3 regions of the Moorella naiadis (nom. illeg.) genome follow, and region 1 is predicted to be linked to each of the others. Evidence: riboswitches for the same ligand, from Rfam matches in the RefSeq annotation. Region 1 holds a riboswitch; each other region holds the start of a gene.

Region 1 (6,462 bases):
GGGGTCTCTACCCCATAACCCCCGGCCAGTTCCGCCGTAGCTGTAGCTAGGGACTGGCTGCTGAGGAAAAGGCAGAGGCTGGCCCGATGGCGGCTCAGTTCCGGTAGGCTTTCTTGGGCCGGTACCGGCGTCCGTCCCCCCCGTCTGGTTAAAATCAATGTCTGGCTGACGCCAGGGAGGGTGAACTCCCGCTCCACCGCAGCCGCAGCCGCGGCAAAGGAGCTGACCCCGGGTACCACTTCAAAGGGGATGCCCAGCCGCGCCAGAGCGTCCATTTGTTCCTGAATGGCACCGTATAAAGAGGGGTCGCCGGTATGCAGGCGAACAACCATCTCACCCCTGGTAATGGATTGCTGCATTAGGGTTAGGACTTCTTCCAGGGTCAAGGAGGCGCTGTCGTAACAGGTAGCCCCCGGAGCCGCATACTGTAAAATCTCCGGGTTGATCAGGGAACCGGCATAAATCACCACCCCGGCTTCCCCCAGCAGGCGGCGTCCCTTGACCGTAATTAACTCCGGGTCTCCCGGTCCGGCGCCGACAAAATAAACCTTCATGACTGCCCGCCTCCTTTGACGATAATCAAGGACAGGTAGTCCTGTTTCTGCCCCTTACCGGCCGCCAGGTCGCGATTAAAGCTCTCCCCCGGTTGGCCGCAGCGGCTGGCCAGGACCGACTTTTCTGCCACCCCGGCCTCTTGGAGAACCTCGACAATGGCGTCGTAGTGGCGCGCCACCTTCATTAAAACCAAGTTGGGAAAGAGGGACAAGTACTCTTTTAGGGTAGCCGGGTCCCTCAAAGCCGGGATAATGGCCAATGGTTCATCCCCCGTGGCCAGGGGTAGGTTTAGGCCGGCAGCAGCAGCAGCAAAGGAGGTAACCCCGGGCACAGTAATTATTTTAAGGCCCGGTTCTATCCTTTGCAGCCGCTGAACCAGGTAGCTATAAGTACTGTACAGGGAGGAATCGCCCAGGGTAAGAAAAGCGATATCGCGCCCCCCGGCCAGGTGCTCCCGCAGTTCTGCGGCCGCAGCGTCCCACGATTGTTCCAGATACGCCTGGTCGCGGCTCATGGGCATAAAAAGGTTTAAAATTTGCTGTTCCGGCCGGAGAAATTGCCGCACCACCTGCAGGGCCAGGCTCTCTTCCCCCCGCTGGGAAACGGGAACGGCAACGACCGGTACTTCTTCCAAAATCGCCCGGGCCTTCAGCGTCAGCAGGGATGGATCCCCGGGCCCGACACCCAGGCCGTAAAGTGTCCCGTACATCTTGAGCTACTCCTCATTTCTCTTTGATCAACTGGATAATCTGCACCGGGTTTAAAGCCCGCCAGATGTGGGCCTGCCCGGCCGGCTCCAGGCGGGCCAGGCTCGCTGATACGGCCGCTACTTGATAACCCCTGCCCTGGCCAAAGTTCAGGGCCGTACTCAGGGTTGCGGGGGTAACGGCGTTAATAACCATGACTCCACCTGGCAGCAACACTTCATGGCAGGTAGCTAGAATTGCTGCTAGGTGGCCGCCACTGCCGCCGATCAAAACCCGCTCCGGGGCCGGCAACCCCGCTAGGGCGGCCGGCGCCGCACCGGCTACTACTTGGAGATTATTTAAACCAAATCGCCTGGCATTTTCGGTAATAAGGCTACAGGCCACTGGGTTAACCTCAATGGCCAGGACCTGTCCCGGCCCCACCAGCCTGGCCGCTTCGATGGCCAGGGAACCGGTCCCGGAGCCGATATCATAGACGGTCATCCCCGGCCCCAGCCGGGCTTTAGCCAGGGTCAGAACCCGGATCTCCTCCTTGGTGAGGGGTACCCGGTCACGGGTGAAATAGAAATCTGGAATCCCCGGGGTTAGAAAGGGCCAGTCACTCCTGTTCATAGCCCATGAGCACCACCCCTGCAGCCGGCAGAACCGAGCTGGCCAGTTCGGCGGCTGTCAGCCAGATTGTCCCTTCCTTTTTCGTACCCAATTCCCAGCCAATCCACAACATCAGGTCAGCCAGGCCGTGGCTGGCCAGATAGCTCCCCAGGGCTGCCGGGGTATTGCTGCCCCCGGTCAGCAGCGCCAGCTGTACCGACTTTTCCGTTAGGCGGGGAAGGTAGGGGGCCAGGGTTGTCAGGGGGCGCCCGTGGAGGCTCAGGAAAATCGCTCCCTCCCAGCCCCGGCCCAGGCGGGCAAAGGCCAGCTGGACGGAACTGATACCGGGAATAACGGTTATTTTCTCCCCGGGGAATTTGCGCCGCAGCCATCCCAGCAGGCTATAGAAGCCCGGATCCCCGGAAACCAAGACTGCTGTAGGCCGGGGACGTACCTCCTGTAGAAAGGTATATACCTTCTCCAGGTCGCCGCCAAGAACCTGTTTCTCCCGGGGTAGATCCGCAAAGAGGTCCAGCGCCCGGCGACCCCCGACCAGGATCTCCGCCGCCCGGGCTGCCTGGCAGGCTGCCGGGGTCAGGTATTCCGGGGTACCGGGACCCACACCAATGACTGCTAACCAACTTTTCCTAGACATAACTAAAGCCCCCCATTATCTGCCGCGCGGTCGCATCCAGGCCCAGGATCTCCCCTTGGAGGTTCAGGAGGGCTGTACCGATAGTTAAAGCCCCATGGACCAGGGCCGTGGCCCGCTGGCTGGCCAGAGCCGCCAGGGAATCCCAGAAACCCGGTTCCATGGCTGCTCGCTGCAATAACTCCTGGACTGCCTCCACCGTGGTGGCGGCCAGGATCTCTTGTACCAGTTCACGGGAGGCCCCTGCTGCCGCCGCCCGGGCGGCGATAATCTCCTGGCGGGCGTCGGCAATATGGCTGTGGGTATAAAAAATACCGCCCGCTACCTTCACCAGCTTGCCTGCGTGGCCCCAGAGGAGAACCCCCTTGACCGGGCGTTCCGCGCAGGCCTCCAAAAGGTAACCGATAAAATTGCTGGTGAGGATAACGGCGGTGGCCGGCAGGCCATATTTCTCCTCGGCCTGGCGCTGGCCCAGACGGCCCGGCGTCAAAACCAGGGTTTTCCAGCCAGCTGCCAGGGCGACATCGATCTGGGGTACCAGGGAGGTGCGGAAGGCTTCCTCCGACATGGGTTCGACTATGCCGGTGGTGCCCAAGATGGATAAACCGCCGGTAATCCCCAGGCGGGGGTTCAGGGTGCGCCGGGCCAGCTCTTCACCCCTGGGGATGCTAATCTCTAGCTCCATTCCCTGGCCGGCCGGTACCAGGTCAGCTACCGCACTGTTAATCATGGCCCTGGGCACGGGATTAATGGCCGGTTCTCCCACCGGCACGGCCAGGCCGGGCCGGGTAACTGTACCGATGCCAGCACCGCCCCGCAGGACGATCCCCTTAGCTCTTTTCCGGGCGCGGACGTGAACGGCCGCGCCGTCGGTGACATCGGGGTCGTCGCCGGCGTCTTTAATTACTACTGCCTCGACCTCATCAAGATTTTTCTGAAGCAGGGTAACCGGCATGATTATTTTTTCGCCCCGGGGCAAGGTCAGGGAGACTGTATTTACCGTTTCATGCCGCCACAAGGCCAGGGCGGCGGCCCGGGCCGCCGCTGCGGCGCAAGTGCCGGTTGTATAGCCCCGTCGTAATTCTTTGGCCACCGGTTTCTCCTCCAATAATATGGTTAGCTACTTCGGGGGTAAGGCAGGTTCCTTTCAGGCGCTGGTGGCGCCATTATACTTGTGTCGAGCTCGGCCGGCTTCGGGCGCAGCTTTAACTCGGCCTCCGGCCTCAAACAGGCGGCTGCGCTTATCCTCGGTTGGGACGCTAGTCCCCATGAGGGAAGGAGGGTGATAGGTCTTCACCCTTGAGGACTACTGGCAGACCGGCTACAACCAAGTATACTGTATCGGCCTGGCGGGCCAGCTCCTGGTTGGCCAGGCCCAGGAGGTCGCGAAAAAGGCGGCCCAGGGGATAGGGTGGCACCAGGCCCAGCCCCACCTCATCGGTAACGATAATTACCCGCGCCCGGGCCTGGCGGGCTGCGACAGCCAGCTCCTGCACCTTGGCCATAATGCCCGCGATAATCTTCTCCTGCTCATCCTGGCTACCTGCTCCCTCGCCGTCGTAACTACCCAGGAGGTTGGTAAGCCACATCCCCAGGCTGTCCATGAGTAGGGTAACAGCTCTAGCACCTTCTTGTTCTATCGCCGCGGCAACCTCCAGGGGAACCTCCACCGTCCGCCAGCAGGCCGGGCGGCGGCGGCGATGCCTGGCCACCCGAGCAGCCATTTCGGCATCATCAACGGTGGCTGTTGCCAGGTAGACGACTTCACCCCCTGCCCGGCCTGCCAGTTCCTCTGCCAGGCTGCTCTTGCCGCTCCGGCTACCGCCGGTGATCATGATCAGCGGCCCGCGTTCTTCCATTTTGCCATCCAAAATACCCTACCTACCTGAAATGACGTTTACGGCGGCCAGTTCCCGCCGCAAAAATAAACTCCAGCCTCGCGCAAACGGCTGGAGTAAATTCTTTTATATTTCACCCCTAAACGCGAGGGTTCAGCAACAGGCAGGTTTCCTGGCTCCCGGCTCCCTGCTTTCCCTCGCCTTCCCAGTATAACACCAGTGGCTACTTGAGGAAAAACTCCCCGGTTACAGTGGCGCGACCGCTCAGGATTTACACCTGATTCCCTTTTCCCGGCAAGCACCTGTTGTTTATTAAATTTGACTATAGTATAAACCATCCCTCTATACCGGTCAAGCCCCGGGCACAATATGCCCTTGCAGCTTGCCCGCTAAGAATACTAATTCCTTGTTTTTTTGCCAGATGGCCCGGGCATAACGATGGTTACGGGTCTGCAGTTGTTCCTTTTCCCAGCGCAAGCGGTTCACTATTTCCCACTTCTCGACCTCGCTTTTCTCCACCAGGCGCATCAGGACACGCCGGCTGATCCGCAATTGCTCGATCCTGCTTTCCAATTCTTTAATTCGCCGGTAAAGGGCTGCCTGGCTATCATCAGCCAACGGCCCCCACCCCCTCCTGTTCATTTGTTAAAGTATATGCCCGGCGCCCAATCCTTAGTCGCCTGCTCCTTAATCTTTTGCAATCGCTCCATTAACCTTTCCAGCTCAGCCGCATTTAAGGTGCAGGAGCCCAGGTCGGCGTGGGTATCTCCCGGTCGCCCGTGGAAATCGGAACCACCGGTTATAACCAGGTTGTAGGCAGTAGCTATTTGCCGGTAATGCCTCATGACGGCGGCGTCATGATAGGGATAATAAACCTCAAGACCCTGGAGGCCAACGGCTACCAGCCTGGGAATTAGATCATTCACCTGGCTGAGACCCGGGTGGGCCAGGACCGGCAGGCCCCTGGCTTTTAAAATTATCTCCACGGCCCAGGCGGGTGGTACCCTGGTCCGGGGCACGTAAGCCGGGCGCCCCCGCGCTAACAGGGTTTTAAAGGCGGCATCTACGGAGGGTAAATAGCCCTTATGTACCAGGGCGGCCGCTATATGGGGCCGGCCCATGGCTTCACCCCGGACCTCCTGCTCCACATCCGCCACCTGCAGGTCATAGCCCAGGTCCCGCAGCCGGGCGACAATCTTCAGGCAGCGCCGGTAGCGAGCCTGGCGCATAACGGCTAAAAAGGCCAGAAGATCCCGCTGGTGCCAGTCGAAACCGTAACCCAGGAGGTGGACCTCCCGGCCCTCCGCCTCGGTACTTAACTCGATCCCGGCGATTACCGGCAGACCGATTTCCTGCCCGGCGGCCAGGGCTTCCGCCAGGCCGGCAACAGTATCGTGATCAGTTATCCCCAGGGCCGCCAACCCCTTCTCGCCGGCCAGGTGTACTACCCGGGCCGGGGACAGGTGGCCATCGGAGGCTGTGGTATGAGCATGGAGATCTGCAGCCAAACTATCACCCGGTTACTATTTTCTTGGCTTTATTATAACCTAAAAAAGCCTGCTACCTGGCGGTAACAGGTTCCAGATTTAACTTTTCGCTCAACCCGTTGATCCCTGCTGCCCGGGGCTCTATAATGAGCTTGACTGCCGTGCGTTCCTGGCCATCAATCTCGATATCGACAAAGGCCGGGATACAGACTATATCCAGGCCACGGGGGGCCACAAAACCCCGGGCAATAGTCACCGCTTTAATGGCCTGGTTTAAAGCCCCGGCCCCAACCGCCTGGATCTCCACCCCGCCCTTTTCCCGTAAAACCCCGACCAGGGCTCCAGCCACGGAGTTCGGGTTGGACCTGGCGGCTACTTTCAAAACTTCCATAAAGAATAACCCCCCTCATACCTGTCTTTGATACTATCTATTCGCTGTGCAGGGAAAAATTCCTCTTAAAAAGCATATAATTCATTTAAGTTGTAATTACCGCATATACAACTATCCCAGGTATTGCCGCGGGGCCAGCCTTGACCTCCTATCCTAAGCAGGGTATACCTTCAACTTCAGGGGGTACCAGAGTGTTGCAGCCGCTGGATGCCCATAGCCCGGCCGGTGGCAGGATCAATAT
Region 2 (6,462 bases), on a different contig from region 1:
CGGTACCCGGATAGGACTGGGAGTAGGTTGGATGTGCCTGGTGGCCGCCGAGATGTTGCCCGGCAGTACCGCCGGCCTGGGCTACCTTATCTGGTATGCCCATGAGCTCATGCGCACGGATATAGTTTTGGCCGGGATAATAATTATCGGTTTAATTGGCACGGCCTTTGACCAGGCGCTGCGCTTGATTGAAAGCACATATTTCTCCTGGATTGAATAAAGGATAGGGGAATAAAGGGATGCGGCTCATTGACCTGGTGAATGGCGCCGGGCGGCGCCTGGTATTTTTTATTGGCAGTTTTCCCGGCGCAGCCCTGCAAGGCGTTACATTAAAAGAAGTATACTTTTCAGCCTCCCTCCAGGCAGAGACGGCCTGCTGCCTGGCGGAACGTTTCCAGCCCGATTTTATCCGCCCGGTTACCGATCTGGTGGTCGAGGCCGAGGCTATGGGTTTGCAGGCCCGTTATCCGGATTATGGCGCCCCGGTGTTGGCAGAGCATCCGGTAACTGGACCGGAGGCACTGGACCGACTCAAGCTACCCAGTCCCCACCGTGACGGCCGCCTGCCAATAAATATCGAAGCAATCCGCTTGATAAAGCAGCGGACCGACAAACCGGTAATAGGTTCCTTGACCGGCCCCTTTACTCTAGCCGGCGCCCTTTGCGGTCCGGCCGATGTGGCCATGAAAGCAATTACCGCGCCCCAATTTTTGCATTCTTTACTGGCCTTTTGCACGCAGGCATTAAAGGGTTATGGGGAAGCCCTGCTGGCAGCCGGGGCGGATGTCCTCTGGATTTCCGAACCCCTGGGCTCTTTGCTCTCACCGGCGCAGTTCTGGCAATTTTCCGGCCGGTATATCCAGGAGATATTGGCGGCTTTTCCGGTCATGAATATGCTCCACATCTGCGGCGATACCAGCTATATGCTCAAAGAAATGCTTGCCACGGGTACCCAGGGGTTGAGCCTGGACACCCGGGTTAATCTGGCTATCCTGGTCGCGCAGGTGCCGGATGATGTGGTTTTGATTGGTAATATCGATCCCGTAGGAGTTATGCTGGCAGGGACGCCCCGGCAGGTAGTAAAGGCTACTACCAATCTCTTGGTGGACATGCAACCTTACAAAAATTTTATTATGAGCACGGGATGCAGTTTGCCCTTTGAAGTCACGGCAGAAAATATCAGCGCCTTTATTACGACTGTCAGGGGTTTTCCCTATCTATTTCCTTCCCAGGCCGACCTGCTGGGTTCTTTACGACAGGCGTTACTTAGCGGCGACAGTGAACAGGTAATAACCCTGGCTAAGGAAGGCTTGGAGGGTGGGATGGACGCACTTACCATCCTTCAGGGGGGACTTATCCCGGCCATCAACCTGGCCGGCGAATTTTACCAGCAGCAGAAACTATTTATCCCCGAGCTTTTATTGATTAGCCAAGCCATGTACGCCGGGCTGGAGGTTATCAGGCCGGAACTGGTCCAGGAGCAGTATGGTGCCAGGGGTAAGATCGTTTTGGGTACGGTGCAAGGCGACTTTCATGATATTGGTAAAAACCTGGTCGGCTTGATGCTGGCCGCTAATGACTACCAGGTTATCGACCTGGGCAAAGACGTAGCTCCGGAGGGATTCGCCGCCGCCGTACGGGAATACCGGCCACAGGTAGTGGGCTTATCGGCTTTAACGACCACAAGTATGAAATCTATGGAGAAGATTGTGCAGGTTTTAAAAGACGGTGGGCTAAAAGAGGCGGTAAAAGTCATAGTGGGTGGGGCCCCCGTTACCTCGGAGTTTGCCCAGCGTATTGGCGCCGATGCCTACGCTCCCGACGCTGCGGCGGCGGTGGCCGAGGTAGCCAATTTGATAGATTTATAAGGGTAAAGGAGCATCCAGATGGCCAACCAAGCACTGGCGTATTTTGAAGACTTGCGCGAAAGGAATGTCCTGGAGATCAAAAAAGCCAAAGAAGAGGGGAAAAAGGTAGTCGGTACTTATTGCGCTTTTACCCCCAAAGAACTCATCATTGCGGCCGGGGCCATCCCTGTTTCCCTGTGCGGTACCCGGCAGGAACCCATTCCTGAAGCCGAAAAGATCTTACCTCGCAACCTTTGTCCTTTAATTAAATCCAGTTTTGGCTTTGCCATAACCGCTACCTGTCCCTATTTCCATTTTGCCGACCTGCTTATTGCTGAAACTACCTGCGACGGCAAGATTAAGATGTACGAACTACTGCGGGAATATAAACCTATGCATGTCCTTAATTTACCGCCGACACCTTTGGGTGAAGGAGCGCTGGCTTACTGGTATCACGAAGTAGTTAAGACCAAGGAGCGCCTGGAAAGGGAGTTTGGCGTTACCATTACGGCGATAAAATTGAGGGAGGCAATCCGCCAGGTTAATCAAGAACGACGGGCACTGCTGGAGTTTAACCGATTAAACTGCCATGACCCGGCACCGCTGTCAGGTTTAGATCTCTTAAAAGTCCTCTGGGCTAAAGGGTTTACCCCCGATCTATCTACCGGCACGGCCGCCATCTATCAGGTAATTGCAACGGTTAAGGAACAAATGGCTGAAGGGTTTTACGCAGCACCGCCCGGGACACCGCGACTACTTTTAACCGGTTGCCCGGTGGGCCTGGGTTCGGAGAAGGTAATTAAGCTGGTTGAGGAAGGAGGCGGCGTAGTAGTCTGCCTGGAATCCTGCAGCGGCCTTAAACCTCTGGAACCCTTGATTGATGAGGAGGAAGAACCCCTCCGGGCCATTGCGGCCAAATACTTACAGACACCTTGTTCCTGCTTAACTCCCAATAAAGGCCGTTTGGAATTGCTGGCGCGGCTTATTCAAGAATACCGGGTCGACGGGGTAATCGATCTTACCTGGCAAGCCTGCCATACCTATAATATTGAATCCCATAACATTAGAAATATGATCCAGCAAAAGGCAGGGCTACCGTTTTTGCAAATCGAGACGGATTACTCGACGGGGGATCTGCAACAGCTTAAGGTCCGGATTGACGCTTACCTGGAAATGATTAAATAGGGAGCCCCCTTTAAAGACGCCTGCTTTACCGTAGGCAGCAGGATTGTTTTTGCAGCCATCATTAATTATTATATAATAATTATATAATCTATGGTTAAGCCCCTAGCAAGGAATCGATACCGGCGATCAGTCCAGCAAATTGTCTTATCCATTCTGGATTTCCCCGCCAGGAGGCGGCAGAAACCAGATTGCCATCCCTGTACACATTAGCTAAAGTTTCATTAACTTCGCCCCATATAGCTCCAGCGAGAAGAAGATCGGGTTTAATTCCAGGATAACCTGTACACAGCTTGCCTCTAAGTACGCCGGCTGCTATTAAAATTTGCGGCCCGTGGCAGGTAACGGCTACGGGCTTATTAGTTATAAAAAAATGCTGGACAATTTTCAGCACTCGTTCATTGAGGCGTAAATATTCTGGTGAACGGCCGCCGGGGATAACTAGGCCGATATAGTCTAGGGGATCTACTTTATCAAAGGTAGCAGTAAGAAGGAAATTGTGCCCGGGCTTCTCGCTATAAGTCTGCTCTTTTTCAAAGTCATGAATAGCGGTTTTTACAGTTTCTCCCGCCCATTTACCAGGAGAAACGCTGTGAACGGTATACCTCAACATAGTTAAGGCCTGAAAAGGAAAGCTAGCTTCATAATCTTCTACGTAATCGCCAACCAGCATGAGTATTTTTTTGCCAGGCATGTTTATCCCCCTTTTTATTCTATGCCACAGCTATAGAAAAAGAACGCAGGATGAGTTTGTACCAGGAGAGGAATGATTATACACATCCGCCGAAAAAATAAATCCTGCCAGGCAGGATTCTGGTACGATATGTAGAATACCTAAACCGAACGTAAATAAAATAGCGCAGGCATCAAGGGAAGCCGGTGTAAAGCCGGCGCGGTCGCGCCACTGTAAGGGGGAGCGACCCCACAACGGGCCACTGGTCCGGTAGGCAGCGAGATCTCCGCCGCTAAGGGTTAATTCCTTTTAGTAGGGAAAATGCCCGGGGTGGTGCAGTAAAAGGAGCTGGGTGCCGGACTGGGAAGGTGTGGGGGAGCGGTGAACCCGAGCCAGGATACCGGGTGCTTGCTATCGAGCTGATGCTCCCTACGCAGGATGGGGAACGGGCACACCCCCTGTCTTATTTGGAGCAGGGGTTTTAATTTTATCAGGGTAGGCGCCTGGCCCCGAGGGGCCGGGCTCAAATGCTGCCAGCCGGTCCGGCAAGGGGCTTCCAAAGGAGCAGATAACTGGAAGTCCCCGATGCGCCGGGACCGGTACCTGGACGGCCTATTCTAACCCACCCGCGGAGTATTACGGGGAGGTGTTAGCATGAGGCCGTTTATTCGTTTTAGGTGGCCGTAGGGCGACAATTGAAGGCAGCGGCGATGTTTGCTGCGCCGTTACCGCGGTTGTTGTCAGGGGCATAAAGATAACGTACTTTATATCTCTCAAGGTAAGGGAGGAATTAATATGTCTACTCGCCAGGCCTTTCATCCCGGCGGGCGGCCGGCGGCCCTGGCAACGGCGGTATGTTTAATTATCGGCCTGTTGATGCTCCTGGTGGTACCGGCGTGGGGGGAAGCGGCTGTTTCTCCCTTGATGGATAAAGCAGTGCAATTCCTGCAGCATGATTATTTAAAAAACGGGTTGCTTAACTCAGAAATGGGCGTGGGGTCGTACGCTTTTTACGTGCTGAGACAGGCCGGTGTTGACGCCGGTGCCTGGACGCACCAGGGCGTGACTTTGCGGGAGGCAGTGGTAAAAGCAGTCAGGAATGATCTGGATAAAGGGGGAGAAATACGGGCCAAGCAGTTGGCCCAGGACCTGGCGGCCATGCAGGCGCTGGGGGAAAAGGACCTGGCCGGCCGGTTGCTGCAGGCCTTGAAAAACAGGCAGACCGACAGAGGCTTTGAAGATATCGGGCCGTTAAGCATCTACAACAACATGCCTGCCTTTGATTTTTTAAGCAGGGCGGGGATGCTGGAGCAGATAAACATCCGCCTGGCCAGGAATTACATCCTAGAAAGACAGTATGTCAAGGAACAAAATGCCCGGTACGGCAGCTGGGGGTCGCAGGACGGCGACCAATACTACGCCGACTTCATGGCCACCGCTGAGGCGGTGCGAACACTGCACTATTTGGACCCGCAAAAAAAAGATCTACAGGTGCAGCAGGCCATTCAAAACGGCCTGGCCTGGATGCAGAAGCAGCAAAAGCCTGACGGCAGCTTTATGGCCGGCATGGACGACCCGGTAATTGACACGGCAGAAGTGATGGTGACCTTGAAAACCCTAGGTATGGACCCGACGGCCTGGAAAAGCGGCCCGGGGAAGAGTGCCGTTGATTACCTGAGGGATAAGTCATTGAACGCCGATGGGAGCTTCGGCACCTCGGGAAACACCATGGATGCCATCTGGGTGCTCTGGGCGTGCCTGGCCCTAGAAGGGAAGGCAGGCCAGCCGGCGCAACTACAGCCCGGCCCCCAGGAGGGGCCTACCCGGCAGACGCAGCCCGCTGGAAAAACGACTTTTAAGGACCTCCAAGGCCACTGGGCGGAAGGGGCCGTCAAACGGCTGCTGCAAATGGGAGTTGTTTCTGGTTACCCGGACGGTACCTTTAAACCCGAAGGACAGGTGACCCGCTATGAAATAGCCTCCCTGATGGTGCGCCTGCTAAAGCCGGCGGGGGCCTCCGGGCAAGACCTGTTTATCCTCGATCAGAAGTTTAAAGACAGCCGGGATATTCCCCAGTGGGCCCGAGAAGCAGTAGCTGTAGCCTTGAGGGAGGGGCTCATTGCCGGCTACCCGCAAGAGGATGGCGCCCTTGTTTTTAAAGGGGAAGATCCGGTAAGCCGGGCCGAACTGGCCGCCGTGATGGCCCGGATAATTAAAAAGAAGGGCGGGGAGGTGAGGCCGAAGGAGCTGGATTTCACTGACGCGGGCCAGATACCGGCCTGGGCGCAAGAGGCCGTAGGGGTGGCTTATGCCCAAGGGGTTGCCGGCGGCTATCCCGACCGGACCTTCCGGGCGGAAAGGAAGGTGACCAGGGCGGAAGCAGCCGCCATGCTGCTGCGTTTGGCTGAGGTGCTGTAAGGGGGCAGCTAAAAGGCCCTAGAAGACAAAAGAAGGCGTTTGTTTCTGCGGGGGACAAGTTACTATGGTAAAATTTGGCGAGGCTCTCCAATGAGAACACCGTAAGGGGGTTCGGGAAGTTGCATAACCATCGAAGGGCAATTAAAAAGTTAAGCCTGCTGCTGGTTTTACTCATGGCCGTAACCCTTCTGGCGCCGGCGGTAAATGCCGGCGCCAGCGGGGTATCCGGCTCACCGGCCAACAATGCCGTGCAGTTTTTGTACAATGAGTACGCCCAGAAGGGGATCAATAATTCGGACTCCGGGGTCGGCTCTTACGCTTTTTATGTATTAAGACAGGCCG
Region 3 (6,462 bases), on a different contig from region 1:
GAGGGCCAGGGTATCGCCGGCAGCCAGGCGTCCCATTAACAACTCCGCGGTTGTTGCCAGGCCGATGACGGTGATCCCTATCCCGGACTGGGTAGTGGGGACGTTTTTTTCGCTGCTGCCGGTGAGGGCTTTCTCCGGGTCGATGCCCAACGCTCGGATCTCGTCGGCCACGCCTTCCCGGATGGCCGCGCCTGCAGGTTCCGGCTCCACGCAAAGGGTGTTGGCAATGCAGGCTGGCCAGGCCCCGGCCGCCAGGACTTTCATCAGGGCCACCCTGGCGGTAAAACGGCCCAGGACGTACCCGGGCACGCGTACCACGTCGGCTACCTTGGGGCCGATAGCCCCGGCGGAGTCGCAGGCGATCACCAAGGACCTTTGCTCATCCAGGTCCAGGATGATCAGATCCCGGTAGCGGCGGGGGGAAAGGGTGGCCGGGGTCATTTCCCTTCACCTTTCCCCCGGCCGGCGGCATAGCTGGCGGGAAATACCCGGCGCAGGCTGGTAAAGGCAGCCGCTGCCAGGGCGATATTCAGGGCGGAAGCGAGCAATAAGGGCACCACCATGGCCAGGAAGAATGCTTTGCCGAACCCCGGCAGGGGGATGAACAGCGCCGGGAGCAAAAGGCCGTTGAGGGCTATTCCCACCCCTATTCCCAACCAGGGGGAAAGGCGGTAAAAGAGAGCAAAGAGGGCGACGACGGCGGCCATGCCGGCGGCGATAACCAGGTGGAGGGGCAGGGTGAGGGGGAACCCGGCGGTAAAGGCGGTGAGCAGGTGCCCCAGGGCTGCTATCAGGGCCCCATCGGCGGGCCCCAGGATGAGGGCGCCGAGAAAGCCGGGAAAAGAATCGAAGGCCGGCGTGCCGGTGATGCTGGGTATTTTTAGATTAGCGCCCACAGTTGACAGGGCGATGAGCATGGCCAGGGTGGCTAGGCGCCTGGCCGTCCAGCGACTTGCCTTGCCGGTCGAGGGAGATACTGCCGGTTTCGCCATGTTTGCTTCACCTTCCTGATATGAAGATTTTGTCAGTGGCAATCCGGGGGGCCGGGTCGCCCCCAATTAAAAAGTCCCCAGCCGTCTTCCGGCTGGGGACTTTACCATCATCCCCGGTTGCTTCTCCCCTTTCCTGGCGAAGGTGAGAGGTCCCATGGACAGGCAGGTCTCCTGGCTCGCGCTTCCTTGTTTTACGATGCCTTCCCGGGAACTATCCCAGTGGCGTTATATCGTAAACTCCACGCTCACAGTGGCGGGACCGCGCCGGATCGCAGCCTGAAAAGGCGGTTACCGGACTTCCCTATTCTTCCCCTTCCGGGACACCTGTCCATTTTCCATATATGGCTGTCAATTATTAATATAATCCACCACCAGGCTTTTGACAAGTCCTGTTTCCAAAACCTACCCTGGAAAGTCCATGACAAATTTGTCGCCGCGAATAGTATTGGGGCTAAGTTGTCCGTTTATTTCTGGCGGAAAAGGCCAGCTCTGGCCGGGTTACCCTGGCTCGCTAGCCAATTGACCGCACCGGTGAGCGGGGCGCGGAAGCTATATAGAAACTATATAAATGACGTCCCCTGCCCATGAACTTGCTGTTGCCGGGGTATACTAGATTTGATTGATAGCAAGGGAGTGGGCATGATGGACGATGATGCTTCTTTACGGGAAAAGGTGCGGCAGCTCCTGCGGAAGGATAAGGACCTGCGCAGTTACGGTTTGAATGCCGACGTGATCGAGGGCGAGGCCCAGCTCCAGGGCATCGTCGATACCCTGGGGGAGAAGGAGCGGGCCGGAGGGTTGATCAGTAAAGTGCCTGGGGTGAAAAGTGTGGCCAATGCCGTGGCTATCAGCACCGACGGTGCCGTCCGGGACGAAGACGTGACCATAGAGGTTGCCGAGGAGCTGGACCAGGACCCGCGGGTGGACCTGCGCCATATTGGCGCCGAAAGCGTTGGCGGCCACGGCACGGTGGTTTTAAAGGGCCGGGCGGAAGACCCGGCCGAGATGGAGGCGGCCCGGGAGGCGGCATTTAAAGCCCGGGGTGTAACCCGGGTAGTGAGCCAGGTTAAGGTAGGGGGAGAGGAAATGAGCCTGGAAAATATTTTCCACAGCCAGGTGAATAACGATAGGGAAGAGTAAGGTTGAATCAGCTGCGGGAGGGCTTTCCTCCCGCGGCTCAATTTATATTTATTGCCATTTCACCTGGATAATATTAAAATAGTATCAAGAAATAAAGATGTACGTTGTTGGGAGGTGATATGATGACGTGGGAAGAGGTAAGAAGGCTTTTCCCAAATAAATATATACAAGCAGGTGTGATACTTGATTTAAAAAGTTTGCGGGTCTATTTCGGGTCTATTTCAATGAGGGGTAAATAATATACCCTTGTCTCACTTCCAGGGAGGCCGTAGTAAAAGAAGGTCAGGGTCGGGTCGTCGTGTTCCGGCCTCTCCGGGTGGCAGGGGAAGAGTTCGATAAAACCGTGACGGCGCAGGTTTGCCGGGGCTTCTTTCGCGAGCCCTGGTATATATTTTTCTATGGACCGGGGAGCGGTTATCCGCACCATGTAATTTGCACGCTCCTCATCTGTCAGGGGCGAGGGCGGCACCCAGTCCGGGAAGTTGCGGCTGCAGTCGCGGCTGAGGAAATCGAATTTCAGGAGCTGGTAGAAGCGATCGAGCTGAGCCTGCGTAAGGTTACGTAAGCACCCTGCTCGTGCCATGATGGCAGCAGGCTGTGCTGCTTCTGTAGGCCTGTGCGCTGGCTCCAGTTTGCTAGGTGTTTCTCCTGGTCTAACCTTTTCCAGCCCGGCCTCGGGGATGGGGATTTTACCGGGACCGGCGGGGGGATTCCCATGGCTGCCTGCCCCATGAATGTTGCCGGCTCCATTCCGGAGGCTACCATGATAATCTGGTAAGGGTTGTATGACGATCCTCGTGGCGATTCCCCGGGTCAGGCTGATGGCAAAGGCCGCCAGGTGGTTAAAGAGATCCCGCTGGCTGTGGCCGCGGCGCAAGAAGCCCTTTGCCTCCCACCAGGCGGCCAGGGCCTCGTAGAGGGCGAAGTAGCTGCCGTCAAAGGCGGTGGCGGCCAGGTAGGCAAAAGCGTGGTCGGCCAGGTGGCTGTTGCCGTAATACTTGAGGAGGTCTTCAATGACGTGGAGGCGCAGCATCTCATCGTAAGCGATGGCGCTGTTGGCCAGGACCTGGTAGGGCGGCCGGTCGAGGAAGAGGTAGCCGAACTCATCGGCCCGGGCGCGTAGGCTCGTGCCTTTCAGGAGTTTCAGAAAGCCGAGCTGGATCTCGTGGGGTTTCAGGGCCGCTACGGCGTCGAAGCTTTCGCCGACTCCTGTGTAAGTTTCCCCGGGCAGGCCGGCGATGAGGTCCAGGTGCAGGCGAATGTTGCCTGCTGCCTGCAGGCGGCGGATATTGGCGGCCAGTCGTTTCCAGTCCTGGCGGCGATTACAGCGGGCGTTCACCCTGGCGTCAATAGTCTGGACGCCGATTTCAAACTGAAAGAGGCCCGGTGGTATCCGGCTTAAAAAGGAAAACATCTCGTCGTCCAGGTGGTCGCCGGCGATTTCAAAATAAAAGCGGGCTTTGGGCCGGAGGGAGAGGAGATACTCCCAGAGGGCCAGGGCCCTTTCTTTATGGGCGTTAAAGGTGCGATCGACAAACTTAATCTCCCGTACCCCGGCCGCCAGCAGCCGCGCCAGGTCCTCCTGCACCCGTTCCAGGGAGAAGTAGCGCACTCCCGTCGTGGTAGAGGAGAGGCAGAAGCCGCAGGCGAAGGGGCAGCCGCGAGAGGTTTCGTAATAGACAGTACGCTGCCGCAGGTCGTTACCGCTAGCAGCCAGGTCTTCTGCGTAGGGAAAGGGAATAGGGTCAAGATCTTTATGGCGAAGGAGAGGGCTGGTCCCCGCCCCCTGGCGATCGGTAGCCAGGGTGGTTTCCTGGCCGGAAATAGTACCGGGCCGCGCCGGGGGGCTGGCGAACGGGGCGCCTGAAGTGGATAAAATACCCGGAAAGATAACTGAGGCCGGCGGGTTGATGACAACCTTCCCATCCTGCCGCCAGGCCAGGCCGGGAATGGCGGCCAGGGGTCCTCTGGGGACGCACAGATTTTCACCCTCAACCGCACCCGGCATAGTACCTGTGATCAATTGCTCCATAAGGGCGCGGAAGGGTACCTCCCCCTCGCCGATGATGATCAGATCGATTTCCGGATGCTGGGCGAGAAAGTCCTCCACCCCAAAGGAGATTTCCGGGCCGCCGCAGAGGATGGGTAGGTCCGGCCGCACCTTCTTCAGAATAGCCGCGACGGCCAGGGTGGACTCCAGGTTCCAGATATAACAGGAGAAAGCCACCAGGTCGGGCCGGTGGCGGTAAATAGCAGCAGCGATATGCCCGGGGTGGTCGTTAATGGTGAACTCATCCAGGACGAAATCTAGGGGCAGGTCGCGGCAGCAGGCCCGCAGGTAGCGCAGGGCCAGGTTAACGTGGATGTACTTAGCGTTGAGGGTGGTTAACAGAATACACAAGGGCTGATCGTCCTTTTTTAGGTTGACGTTAATATCCGTTACTGGCTGAAACCTGTTCTTCGAGAAGCCCCTCATGGGGGAGGGGTTAATTCCTCCTCACCACGAAACTAAGAAAATGCTGTCTGAAGAGCTGGCGGGTACAGGCGGAAGGCGACTGGGTTCGAGGCGTCTGATACTTCTGCGAAGCCGTAGCGAGGCAGCGGTGGGAGAAGAAGCCAGACGGTACCTGGCATATCGGCTTACATACTTGCTTCGGGCTCCACCGCTAAGATTTCCAGATTCCCCAGGCACTCCTTGACGAGCTCCGCCACGGCCAGGTTTTCTTCGGCCGCCGCCACCCGTGCCAGGGACGGCCGGGTGGCCGGGTGCCTGGGGACGAAAAGGGTGCAGCAGTCTTCGTAGGGCCGGATGGAGATGTCGTAGGTGCCGATGCGCCGGGAGACCTCGATGATCTCGCTCTTATCCCAGGCTACCAGGGGCCGTAGGACCGGCAAGTCGACTACCTGGTTGATGACGGCCATACTCTGCAGGGTCTGGCTAGCCACCTGGCCCAGGCTTTCTCCTGTCAGTAAGGCCAGGGCGCCTTCTTGCTCAGCCACAGCCTGTGCAATACGAAACATCATCCGCCGCATGATGGTGACGTAGAACTCCTGCGGGGAGTACTGGCGGATGGCCTTCTGGATATTGGTGAAGGGGGCGATAACCAGGCGCAGGGGGCCACCGTAGCCGGCCAGGACCCGGCAGAGGTCGAGGACTTTTTCCTTGGAGCGCTCGCTAGTAAAGGGGAAGCTGTAGAAGTGGAGGGCCGTTAGCTCCAACCCCCGTTTCATCCCCATGTAGCCGGCCACCGGGCTGTCGATGCCACCGGAGATGAGGAGCAGGCCGCGGCCGGTTACGCCTACAGGCAGGCCGCCGGGACCGGGGATGGTGCGGGAGAAGATGTAAGCCCCTTCGTCGCGGATCTCCACGTAAATATAGCAGTCAGGATGGTGAACGTCCACCCGCCGCTTCGGGCTGTGGCTGAGGAGGTAAGCCCCCAGCTCCTGGTTGACCTGGGGCGAGGTTAAAGGGAAGTGTTTGTTGGGCCGCTGGGTTTGGACCTTGAAGGTGGTGCCGGGGGTGTCCGCCAGGACGGCCAGGGCTTTCTCCTTGATGGCCGCCAGCTCCAGGGGGGCGGTGACTACCGGACTCAGGGAGACGATGCCAAAGACCCGCCGCAGCCGCCGGCTGACGGTTTCCAGGTCGTCGTAGAGCTCGACAAAGATGCGGCCGAAGGTTTTACGCATTTTATGAGGCGGCAGGTCGGCCAGGGCGCGGCGCATGTTGTCCAGGAGTTTATCCTCGAAGTAAGGGCGGTTATTACCTTTGAGGCTGATTTCGCCGTAACGGACCAGGAGAGATGTATACATGTGATTCCTCCGAAAATAGGGTTCTACCAAAAATGGATATGACTTACATTATCGCTGCGGGGCTGGCGGCTACAGGCTCCAGGCTCCGGTGGTTCTCGGCTAGCAAACTATACGCTCAGCCTTCCTCGGCGGCGGGGGTGGCTTGGTTTTATCCCTTTGATCAATCATAACGGGGCGTGGTACTTCTATTTTCTAAAGCCACGTTACGATCCCCATCCCGTTCACCGCCGCCGCGCTACGGCTTCGCTAAGTTTGCTGGCGCCTCGAACCAAGTCGCCTTCCGCCTGTAGCCGCCAGCCCCTGCCTCCACCTGCATTTTTATCCTTCGTGGCGGGGACGGCAGCCACCATGAGGGGCTCCACTAAAAATAGATAGGCGAAATAGGAGGTGTGGCTTCCTTACAGCGACCATAATTCTTGCACACATTCTTTAAAGGCAGCCACGGTGGGTTCTACCTCTTCCGGCCGGTTCAGGGCGCCCAGGCTGAGGCGGATGGCCCCCTCCTGGCGCCAGCGTTCCA

The links. A riboswitch is a leader RNA that binds a small molecule or an ion and turns the genes downstream of it on or off. The one in region 1 is predicted to bind cobalamin.
Region 2: linked by a shared signal. The riboswitch ahead of SDD30_RS07900 (S-layer homology domain-containing protein) and the one ahead of cobU (bifunctional adenosylcobinamide kinase/adenosylcobinamide-phosphate guanylyltransferase) in region 1 are both predicted to bind cobalamin.
Region 3: linked by a shared signal. The riboswitch ahead of SDD30_RS08625 (ECF transporter S component) and the one ahead of cobU (bifunctional adenosylcobinamide kinase/adenosylcobinamide-phosphate guanylyltransferase) in region 1 are both predicted to bind cobalamin.

Annotation. Positions count from the first base shown of each region.
Region 1 covers NZ_JAXGFQ010000003.1:98,337-104,798, forward strand. The annotation lists gene cobM (precorrin-4 C(11)-methyltransferase) at 1-554, opposite strand, end outside; gene cobI (precorrin-2 C(20)-methyltransferase) at 551-1,264, opposite strand; gene cbiT (precorrin-6Y C5,15-methyltransferase (decarboxylating) subunit CbiT) at 1,278-1,874, opposite strand; gene cbiE (precorrin-6y C5,15-methyltransferase (decarboxylating) subunit CbiE) at 1,861-2,508, opposite strand; gene cbiD (cobalt-precorrin-5B (C(1))-methyltransferase CbiD) at 2,501-3,598, opposite strand; gene cobU (bifunctional adenosylcobinamide kinase/adenosylcobinamide-phosphate guanylyltransferase) at 3,765-4,376, opposite strand; cobalamin riboswitch at 4,489-4,664, opposite strand; gene SDD30_RS02925 (translation initiation factor 2) at 4,695-4,961, opposite strand; gene SDD30_RS02930 (PHP domain-containing protein) at 4,982-5,851, opposite strand; gene SDD30_RS02935 (stage V sporulation protein S) at 5,904-6,221, opposite strand; gene SDD30_RS02940 (TIGR00282 family metallophosphoesterase) at 6,398-6,462, opposite strand, start outside.
Region 2 covers NZ_JAXGFQ010000009.1:83,205-89,666, forward strand. The annotation lists gene SDD30_RS07880 (ABC transporter permease) at 1-220, shown strand, start outside; gene SDD30_RS07885 (uroporphyrinogen decarboxylase family protein) at 240-1,868, shown strand; gene SDD30_RS07890 (double-cubane-cluster-containing anaerobic reductase) at 1,887-3,032, shown strand; gene SDD30_RS07895 (DJ-1/PfpI family protein) at 3,127-3,723, opposite strand; cobalamin riboswitch at 3,900-4,104, shown strand; gene SDD30_RS07900 (S-layer homology domain-containing protein) at 4,498-6,120, shown strand; gene SDD30_RS07905 (S-layer homology domain-containing protein) at 6,240-6,462, shown strand, end outside.
Region 3 covers NZ_JAXGFQ010000010.1:103,125-109,586, reverse strand. The annotation lists gene SDD30_RS08630 (AIR synthase related protein) at 1-441, opposite strand, end outside; gene SDD30_RS08625 (ECF transporter S component) at 438-992, opposite strand; cobalamin riboswitch at 1,137-1,335, opposite strand; gene SDD30_RS08620 (BON domain-containing protein) at 1,608-2,132, shown strand; gene SDD30_RS08615 (B12-binding domain-containing radical SAM protein) at 2,338-4,533, opposite strand; gene thiI (tRNA uracil 4-sulfurtransferase ThiI) at 4,773-5,942, opposite strand; gene SDD30_RS08605 (cysteine desulfurase family protein) at 6,341-6,462, opposite strand, start outside.